Regions from separate parts of the Enterococcus sp. AZ177 genome, predicted to be linked through region 1. Evidence: predicted binding sites of a transcription regulator. Region 1 holds the regulator's gene; the other holds the start of a gene.
What was found. Region 1 encodes HrcA, which represses chaperone genes, less so after heat shock. Its sites were predicted from a motif close to TTAGCACTCNNNNNNNNNGAGTGCTAA; they were not measured.
Positions count from the first base shown of each region.

Region 2: a site for HrcA is predicted at 2,536-2,562, ahead of groES (co-chaperone GroES). Genes of this name have one in related genera too.

Region 1 covers NZ_CP172944.1:1,366,083-1,370,718, reverse strand. The annotation lists gene dnaK (molecular chaperone DnaK) at 1-1,446, opposite strand, end outside; gene grpE (nucleotide exchange factor GrpE) at 1,513-2,055, opposite strand; gene hrcA (heat-inducible transcriptional repressor HrcA) at 2,118-3,161, opposite strand; gene hemW (radical SAM family heme chaperone HemW) at 3,411-4,562, opposite strand.
Region 2 covers NZ_CP172944.1:1,070,953-1,075,588, reverse strand. The annotation lists gene IGJ34_RS05225 (TraX family protein) at 1-455, shown strand, start outside; gene groL (chaperonin GroEL) at 524-2,155, opposite strand; gene groES (co-chaperone GroES) at 2,218-2,502, opposite strand; gene IGJ34_RS05210 (hypothetical protein) at 2,727-2,909, shown strand; gene IGJ34_RS05205 (CPBP family intramembrane glutamic endopeptidase) at 2,997-3,665, shown strand; gene IGJ34_RS05200 (redox-sensing transcriptional repressor Rex) at 3,720-4,385, opposite strand; gene IGJ34_RS05195 (ABC-F family ATP-binding cassette domain-containing protein) at 4,602-4,636, shown strand, end outside.

The DNA.
Region 1 (4,636 bases):
TTCATCGTCTGATAAACCTGAAGAAGATTTGATTGTGATTGTTTGCTCTTTTTGCGTTCCTAAATCTTTTGCACGTACGTTTACGATACCATTTTTATCGATATCAAAACTTACTTCGATTTGAGGCACACCACGAGGAGCCGCTGGAATATCTGTTAATTGGAAACGTCCTAATGTTTTATTGTCAGCAGCCATTGGACGTTCACCTTGTAACACGTGAATATCTACAGCTGGTTGATTGTCTGCTGCTGTTGAGAACACTTGTGATTTACTTGTTGGGATCGTTGTATTACGATCGATCAATTTAGTAAATACGCCACCCATAGTTTCGATACCTAATGATAATGGTGTTACGTCTAATAATACGACATCTTTCACATCACCAGTGATAACGCCACCTTGGATCGCAGCTCCCATAGCTACTACTTCATCTGGGTTAACTGATTTGTTTGGTTCTTTGTTCGTTTCTTTACGTACAGCTTCAACAACAGCTGGAATACGTGTAGATCCACCAACTAAAATAACTTCATCGATTTCTGATGGATTTAAACCAGCATCTTTCAACGCTTGGCGTACTGGAGTTTTTGTACGTTCTACTAAATCACTTGTTAATTCATCGAATTTCGCACGAGTTAAGTTCATTTCTAAGTGCAATGGACCAGCGTCTCCTGCTGTGATAAATGGTAAGCTGATTTGTGTTGATGTTACACCTGATAAATCTTTTTTCGCTTTTTCAGCAGCATCTTTCAAACGTTGAACAGCCATTTTATCTTTAGATAAGTCAACACCGTTTTCTTTTTTGAATTCTGCTACCATATAGTCGATGATTTTATTGTCAAAGTCATCTCCACCTAATTCATTATCGCCGGCAGTTGATAATACGTCGAATACGCCATCCCCTAATTCAAGGATCGATACGTCAAATGTACCACCACCAAGGTCAAATACTAATACTTTTTCGTCTTTATCTGTTTTGTCTAAACCATATGCTAATGCAGCAGCTGTTGGTTCGTTAACGATACGTTCTACTTCTAGACCAGCGATTTTACCAGCGTCTTTTGTTGCTTGACGTTGTGCATCGTTGAAGTAAGCAGGAACAGTGATAACTGCTTTGTCTACTTTTTCACCAAGATAATCTTCTGCGAACCCTTTTAAATATTGCAAGATCATTGCAGAAATTTCTTGTGGTGTATAAGATTTGCCATCAGCTTCTACTTTATAGCCAGCTTCGCCCATATGACGTTTGATTGATGAAATTGTGTGTGGGTTTGTTACTGCTTGACGTTTTGCGACTTCACCGACTTGGATTTCTCCATTTTTAAATGATACCACTGAAGGTGTTGTACGGTTACCTTCTGGATTCGCAATGATTTTTGCTTCTCCGCCTTCTAATACTGCCACTGCTGAGTTTGTTGTTCCTAAGTCAATACCAATAATTTTACTCATAATTAATGATCTCCTATCTTCTATTTTAATTTTTTTCAATTTATATTATACAACCATCGCTTGCTGTTATTGTGCAACAACAACCATGCTTGCTCGTAAAACGCGGTCATGTAACTTGTACCCTTTTTGTAACACTTCGACGATTGTATCAGCAGGGACTTCGTCACTTGCTGGAATCGTTTGAACTGCTTGATGTAAATTAGGATCAAACACTTCACCCATTGTCGGGATTTCTTCGATACCTTCATCTTTTAATGCCGCTTGTAACCCTTCAAGAACCATTGAGATCCCTTTTTTCAAGCTAGCACCTTGTTCATCATCGACTTCGATTGCCATCGCACGTTCCAAATTATCGATCGAAGGTAGCAATTTTTTTCCTAAGTCTTGTGAACGATAACGAACAAGCAATTCACGCTCATTTTTGAAACGATTGCTCATATTGGCAATTTCAGCACGAGCTCTTAAAAACTTGTCTTCCATTTCTGATAATTCAGCATTGGCACTTTCAAGTTCTGTCATTTCTGTTTCTTCTTCTGAAACACCAGTTTCATCGATAGCATCCATGTGTTCCTCTTGTAATTCTTCATTCGTTTCTTCTTTATTACTCACTCTGGCAACTTCCCTTCTCATTTACGTAGAATTATTAGAATTCTATATTTTCAACTCATCACTTACTCATCAAGAAAACGGTAGTAAGCACCGAGTTTTGAAGCTAATTCATGGCGAAATACATCTACCAGACCAAACATTTTTGAATAGGGCATGCTTGTAGGGCCTAATAACGCAATGGTTCCCTTACCGTGACCAGAAACTTCATAAGTCGCAGTGATCATGCTCATATTATCAAGTAAATCGTTTCCTATTTCTGAACCGATACGGATCGCTATTTGCGTATCTGTCTCTTCATCAGACGTCAACAAGTGGGTGATTGCGTCTGTATTTTTCATAAAGGAATACACAGATTTTAGTTGATTGATATCTTCTTGTACACCAAAATCTAATAGGTTCATGCGCCCACTGACAAACACTTTTTCTTCAAAAGCGTGTCCCAGCATCGCATCAAATAGGTTCATCATGCCGTCAGGTGTTTGGAAATAGCGATGTAAAATCATCGGAATTTCGGTGCGTAAACGATGATAGACCGTCAGCAATGGTTGTCCGACCAATTTATCATTGATGATTTGCGTCATCTTTTCCAAGTCTTGGCTTGAAACAGATGCTGGAATCGCAAATACTTGGCTTTCCACATTGCCTTTATCCGTCACTATGATCGCTATGATCTGACGTTCATTTAATGGAACAATTCGAAAACCAGTCAATCGTCTTTCTTTCACTTCTGGACCTAACGAAAAAGCAGTATAGCTTGTTAAATCAGAAAGGATTTCAGCTGATTGTTCAATAATATCATTGATCTCATGAAATTCTTTCCCAAATGAATGACGAATCGTTTCTAATTCATCACGTTCGATTTCAGCTGGACTCAATAAATGATCCACATAATAGCGATAACCATCCATTGAAGGAATCCTGCCAGAAGACGAATGTGTCTTCAATAATAGTCCGTGCTCTTCTAGAGCCTTCATATCATTACGAATCGTTGCAGAACTTGACTTAATTCCTTCTTCCATTAATTTCTTTGATCCTACAGGGTTACCTGTATTCGTATATTCTTGGATGATAAGTCGCAAAATATTCTTTTGTCTTTCCGTTATCATAATTACCACCCTTCATTAGCACTCATGACATTCAAGTGCTAATACAATTATTAATATAGCAAGTTCTTCTTGAATTGTCAAGAGAAAAACTCACTTTTTTAGCACTCATTGCATCAGAGTGCTAAAATGTACAAAAAAAGGCTAAGACATAGCCCCAAGAGCCATATCTTAGCCTAACGGAATCCTAGTGAACGGTGGGAATTGAACACTTCTTTCCCAATCTCACTCTTATTGTTGTACTGTGCACGTTTATTCTTGGTCAATAAGAAATGCTTCAAAAACATCATTCCCAACAAAAAGACCTTGTTCAGTAAGTTGGATATGTGTTTCATTTTCGCTTATCAATCCTTTTTGAATCAAGTTCGGGATTGTTTCTCTATATACCTGATTTAACGGTAAATTGAACTTCTCTTCGAATCGTTTTTTCGAAACACCCCCCATCTTCCTTAACCCAAGAAAGAGTTCTTCTTCCATTTGATTATTGACGGTCAAAATCTCTGTTTCAACAGTTGGTAATTGGTTATCTCTTAAAGGGTTTAGATAATGTTGAATCGGACCATGATTTCGATATCGAGTATGTCCTAAATAACCACTCGCACCGGCGCCAAATCCATAATAGTGATCGTTGTTCCAATAAACCAAATTATGTTGACTTTCTTGCCCTTTTAGCGCGAAGTTACTAACCTCATATTGGTGACGTCCAGCCTTTTCCATTGCACTAATTGTTTCCTCAAACATTAACGCTTCAACTTCTTGATCTGGCAATTGTAATCGACCTTGACGTACCCAGTTCATAAACATTGTTTTGTTTTCTAAAATCAACGAATATAAAGAGTAATGCGGTAAATCAAGTTCAATCGCACGTTTCAGTGTATCTCTAAACCCCTCCAGCGTTTGACCAGGCAAAGCATAAATCAAATCGATACTAACATTTAGGAAATCTTCTTTTTCTAAGAATTTCATCGTTTCATAGACATCTTCTGCCGTATGTTTGCGTCCAATTTTTTTTAATAATTGGTTGTCGAATGTCTGAACACCCATAGATAAGCGATTTACACCATATTCTTTCATTACTTGTAGTTTCTCTTGCGTTAGATCGCCTGGATTCGCTTCTACTGTAAATTCGTTTTTATCATCAAACGGCAATAACTCGCGTACCCCTTTTAACAGAACAGCTAATTGCTTAGCTGAAAGCGAAGTAGGCGTGCCCCCTCCGATATATATTGTCTCTGTATCTTTGCTTGGATACTGCTCTTTTGTCAAACGAATTTCTGTCAAAAGACTTTGGATATATTCATCTACTGGCTGCCCTTCTAAAAAGACTTTATTAAAGTCGCAGTAGTAACAAATGTGCTCACAAAAAGGGATATGTATATAGGCTGATGTTTTATCGTTTTTCATTTTCTTCCTCCAGTTTAAACGAAGTTGCTACAGATTTTATTATAGGAAGCTTACCAAAGTATTTCACTTCTATT
Region 2 (4,636 bases), 300 kb from region 1:
TTTCTGAGATACCGTATGATTTGGCTTTTTCTCATCAAGTCATTGATCTAGAAAGTCAAAATGTCTTTTTCACATTGTTGATTGGTTTATTGGTAATCATTGGGTTGGAGAAATTACAAGATTACTCCATAAAAAATGTGCTATTCTCTATTGCTATTGTTGGGACTGGAATTTATTTAGCCGAATGGTTGCGAAGTGATTATGGTGGTTGGATTGGTATTTTGTTGATTGTCGTTTTATATCTATTAAGAGATTTTCTGCTATTAAAATGTCTTTTAGGGGCATTGGTCCTTTTACAAAATAGTTGGTTTGGGCTATTTGCCTTTATCCTGATTTATTTTTACAATGGACAACGCGGAAAACAGTGGAAATATTTTTTTTATTGGTTTTATCCAGTTCATTTGTTGGTATTAATAGGGATTCAACAGTTTTTGATTATTCCTCATTTCACCTAAGTATAAAATCAAAAAGCAGTTTAACATTGTTACATGTTAAACTGCTTTTTGATTTAGCTATTGCTTGATTACATCATACCGCCCATTCCCATAGAAGGGTCCATTGGTGGCATACCACTTGCTCCTGCCGGTTCTGGTTTATCTGCGACAACTGCTTCTGTTGTTAATAACAAGGCAGCTACTGATGCAGCGTTTTGTAATGCTGAACGCGTTACTTTCGTTGGATCAACGATTCCAGCTTCGACCATGTTTACCCATTCGCCATTAGCAGCATTAAACCCAGTACCTAACTCGATATTTTTTAATTTATCAACGATTACTGAGCCTTCATATCCAGCATTTTCAGCAATTTGACGGATTGGTTCTTCTAAAGCACGAACAACGATTTTCACACCAGTTGCTACATCGCCTTCTGCCTCTAAAGCAGCTACTTTTCCGATAACATTTACAAGCGCTGTACCACCACCAGAAACCATACCTTCTTCAACGGCAGCACGAGTAGCATTCAATGCATCTTCAATACGTAATTTTAATTCTTTTAATTCTGTTTCAGTTGCAGCACCAACTTTAACTACCGCAACACCACCAGCTAATTTAGCCAAGCGTTCTTGTAATTTTTCACGGTCAAAATCAGATGTTGTTTCTGCAATTTGATTTTTGATCAATTGAACTCGAGCATCGATACCAGCTTTTTCACCAGCGCCTTCAACAATCGTTGTATTGTCTTTGTCTACAACAACTTTGCTTGCATTTCCAAGGTTTTCGATTGTTGTATCTTTTAATTCAAGACCTAGATCGTCAGTGATTACTGTGGCTCCTGTTAACATAGCAATATCTTCAAGCATTGCTTTACGACGATCACCAAATCCTGGTGCTTTTACAGCAACAACATTGAATGTTCCACGAATTTTATTTAAAACAAGTGTTGGTAAAGCTTCTCCATCAACATCATCAGCAATAATTAATAATGGACGGCTTTGTTGTAAAATTTGTTCTAACAAAGGCAAGATATCTTGAATATTAGAGATTTTTTTATCTGTAATCAAGATATATGGATTTTCTAAGACAGCTTCCATTTTATCATTGTCTGTTACCATGTATTGAGATAAGTAACCACGGTCAAATTGCATTCCTTCAACTACGTCTAGTTCAGTTTCGATTCCTTTTGATTCTTCGATTGTGATGACACCATCGTTACCGACTTTTTCCATTGCATCCGCAATTAATTGTCCTACACCGTCAGAACCAGAAGAAACAGCAGCAACTTGTGCAATTGCTTCTTTTGAATCAACAACTGTTGAAATGTTGTGTAACTCTTCGACTGCCGTTTTTGTAGCCAATTCGATACCACGACGAATTCCTAGAGGATTCGCACCAGCAGTTACATTTTTCAATCCTTCACGAACGATAGCTTGGGTCAATACTGTTGCAGTAGTTGTTCCATCTCCAGCGATATCATTTGTTTTAGAAGCAACTTCAGAAACTAATTTCGCCCCCATATTTTCAAAATGATCTTCTAGTTCGATTTCTTTTGCAATCGTAACACCATCATTTGTAATAAGTGGTGATCCAAATGATTTTTCTAAAACAACGTTACGGCCTTTAGGACCTAATGTTACTTTTACTGTGTCTGCTAAAATATCTACTCCACGAAGCATTGCTGCACGTGCATCTTCTGCAAATTTGATTTCTTTTGCCATAATTCCTTCACCTCAAAAATTTTATTTTTTCTATTTAAAATGGTTTTTTTATTAAAAATGGATTACTCAACAATCGCAATGATGTCTTTACCAGAAACGATCAAATAATCATTTCCTTCATATTTAACTTCTGTTCCTGAATATTTTTCAAACATTACTGTGTCGCCTTCTTTAACATCGGCAGGAACTTTTGTACCGTTTTCTAATACACGGCCTTCACCTACTGCGATAACTTTTCCTGTCTGAGGCTTTTCTTTAGCAGCTGATGCTAAGACGATTCCCCCTACTGTTTTTTCTTCTTCTTTCGCGACTTCAATAACGACGCGATCGCTTAATGGTTTTAACACAATAAATCCCTCCATAAAAAAATATTTATCTTTTTAGCACTCTTAGTTATCGAGTGCTAACTCACACTATTTATAATACTCATTTCCTTTTCATTTTGCAAGTCTTTTGACTAATTTTATTCAATAATCGGTCAAAAAACGAAAGTTTCTGTTCTTAAATTGATATATTTCTTTTCTACCGTTCATTTCATGGTAAAATAAGAACAGAAAGAGAGGCGATTGAAATGAAACAAAGAATTACAGGAGCTTTAACAATAACAGCACTTTACCTCATCATTGCGAATGTTGGTAATTTCTTTTTTGGAGTAAGCAGGCGTTTCGACTGGACAACGACATTATGGGAAGCAGCCTTTTTCTTCGTATTTATCTTTCTGCTATTAGGCTATCGCAATAATCATAAAAAATAATAGTCATACGAAACAAATGTCAACTATGGTATACTTTTTACATTCTGCAATTAATGAAAGGAGTTTTCTGTTTATATGCCTAAAAATATGTCTATAAAAAAAGTAAGTTTATCCATGGTCCTTCTATACGGACTTGTATTTTTTTCTCCCTATATTTTTAGCCCTTTTTCATCTGATATCGTAATCAGTGGTACAACCTTCACTTATATCTTAGGTGCTGGCTTGATGATTTGGCTCTACATTATAAATAAAAATACTGCCGTTACAACAGTAGAAAAGGAAGCCAAATTGACTTCACCCGTTTTCATCTACTTACTAGGTGTCAGTGGTATTTTCTTAGCAATGATTATTCAAGCCGTCGTTTTTGGTATCGAAACAGCGATTACAGGTGCAGAACCTAGTTCACAAAATACACAAAATATTATTGCCGTTATTCTAGCGAATCCTTTGTTTATCCTAGCAACTACGATTGGTGGTCCTATCATGGAAGAATTTGTTTTTCGTCGTTCTTTGATTGGTTTGACTGAAACGTACACTGGTTTTTGGATTGCGGCAATCATTAGTTCTTCTTTATTCTCTGTTATTCATCAAGATGGTCATTTCTTTGTCTATTTTTTCATGGGCTTCTTCTTTGCTCTATTATATAAAATGACTGGGAAAATTTGGACCTCGATCATCGCTCATTGTGGCATGAATACGCTAGTTGTGATTGCTCAACTCGTTATGCATTACGCAAATATTGAATTACCTAAATAAAAAAATTCCCCTATGATTGCCTTTTTTAAAGAGTGCAACCATAGGGGTTTTATATTATTCTTTTTCGTCTTCGATTTCAGTACCAGCTAATTCATTATCATGATGCAAGAAGTAAATCAACGTTTGTAATTCGTTGGTCAAATCAACATTTTGAATCAACACATCTGTTGGTGCTACTAAACGAGCTGCTGTAAAGTTCAGAATCCCTTTAACCCCAGCATCTGCTAATTGACTAACCACTTCTTGTGCTTTTCTTGCTGGAAGGGTCAAAATTGCGACCTCAATTTGCTGTATGCGAATCTGTTCCATCATATCCGTCATTGGATAAACCGGAATACCATCTACGATTCTGCCAACGATGTCGTCGTTAACATCAAATGCGCAGCTGACACGAATACTGTTACTTTGATGAAATTTATACTTCAATAAGGCACTTCCTAAGTTACCTACACCAATCAAAGCTACATTGGTTAGCTCATCATCATTCAATGTTTTTGCAAAGAAATTCATCAAGTTTTCCACATCGTAACCATAACCACGCTTGCCTAATTCGCCAAAATAAGAAAAATCTCGTCGAATCGTTGCGCTGTCTACTTGTACTGCTTCACTTAGTTCAGTAGATGAAACTTTATTTTTGCCTGCATCATGCAGAATTCTCAAATAACGATAATATAGGGGAAGGCGTCTTGCCGTTGCTTTTGGAATAATTTGGTCTTTCACAATCGTACCTCCAATACTCTAAATATACACAAATATCCATCTCTCATAATAGCAGTTGTTCCAGATAAAAAGCAATCTTACAGCTCAAAAAAAGCAATATTTTTCAAACTTTCTTAAAATTGTTCTGATTATTTTTCTCTCTAGTCGTTGGATGGATGCTTTTTCCGGTCAATTTATGCTACACTTAAGGCATTGAAATAGAAATGAGGTTACCACATGATTTTACTCCAAGCAAATCAAATCGCCCGTTA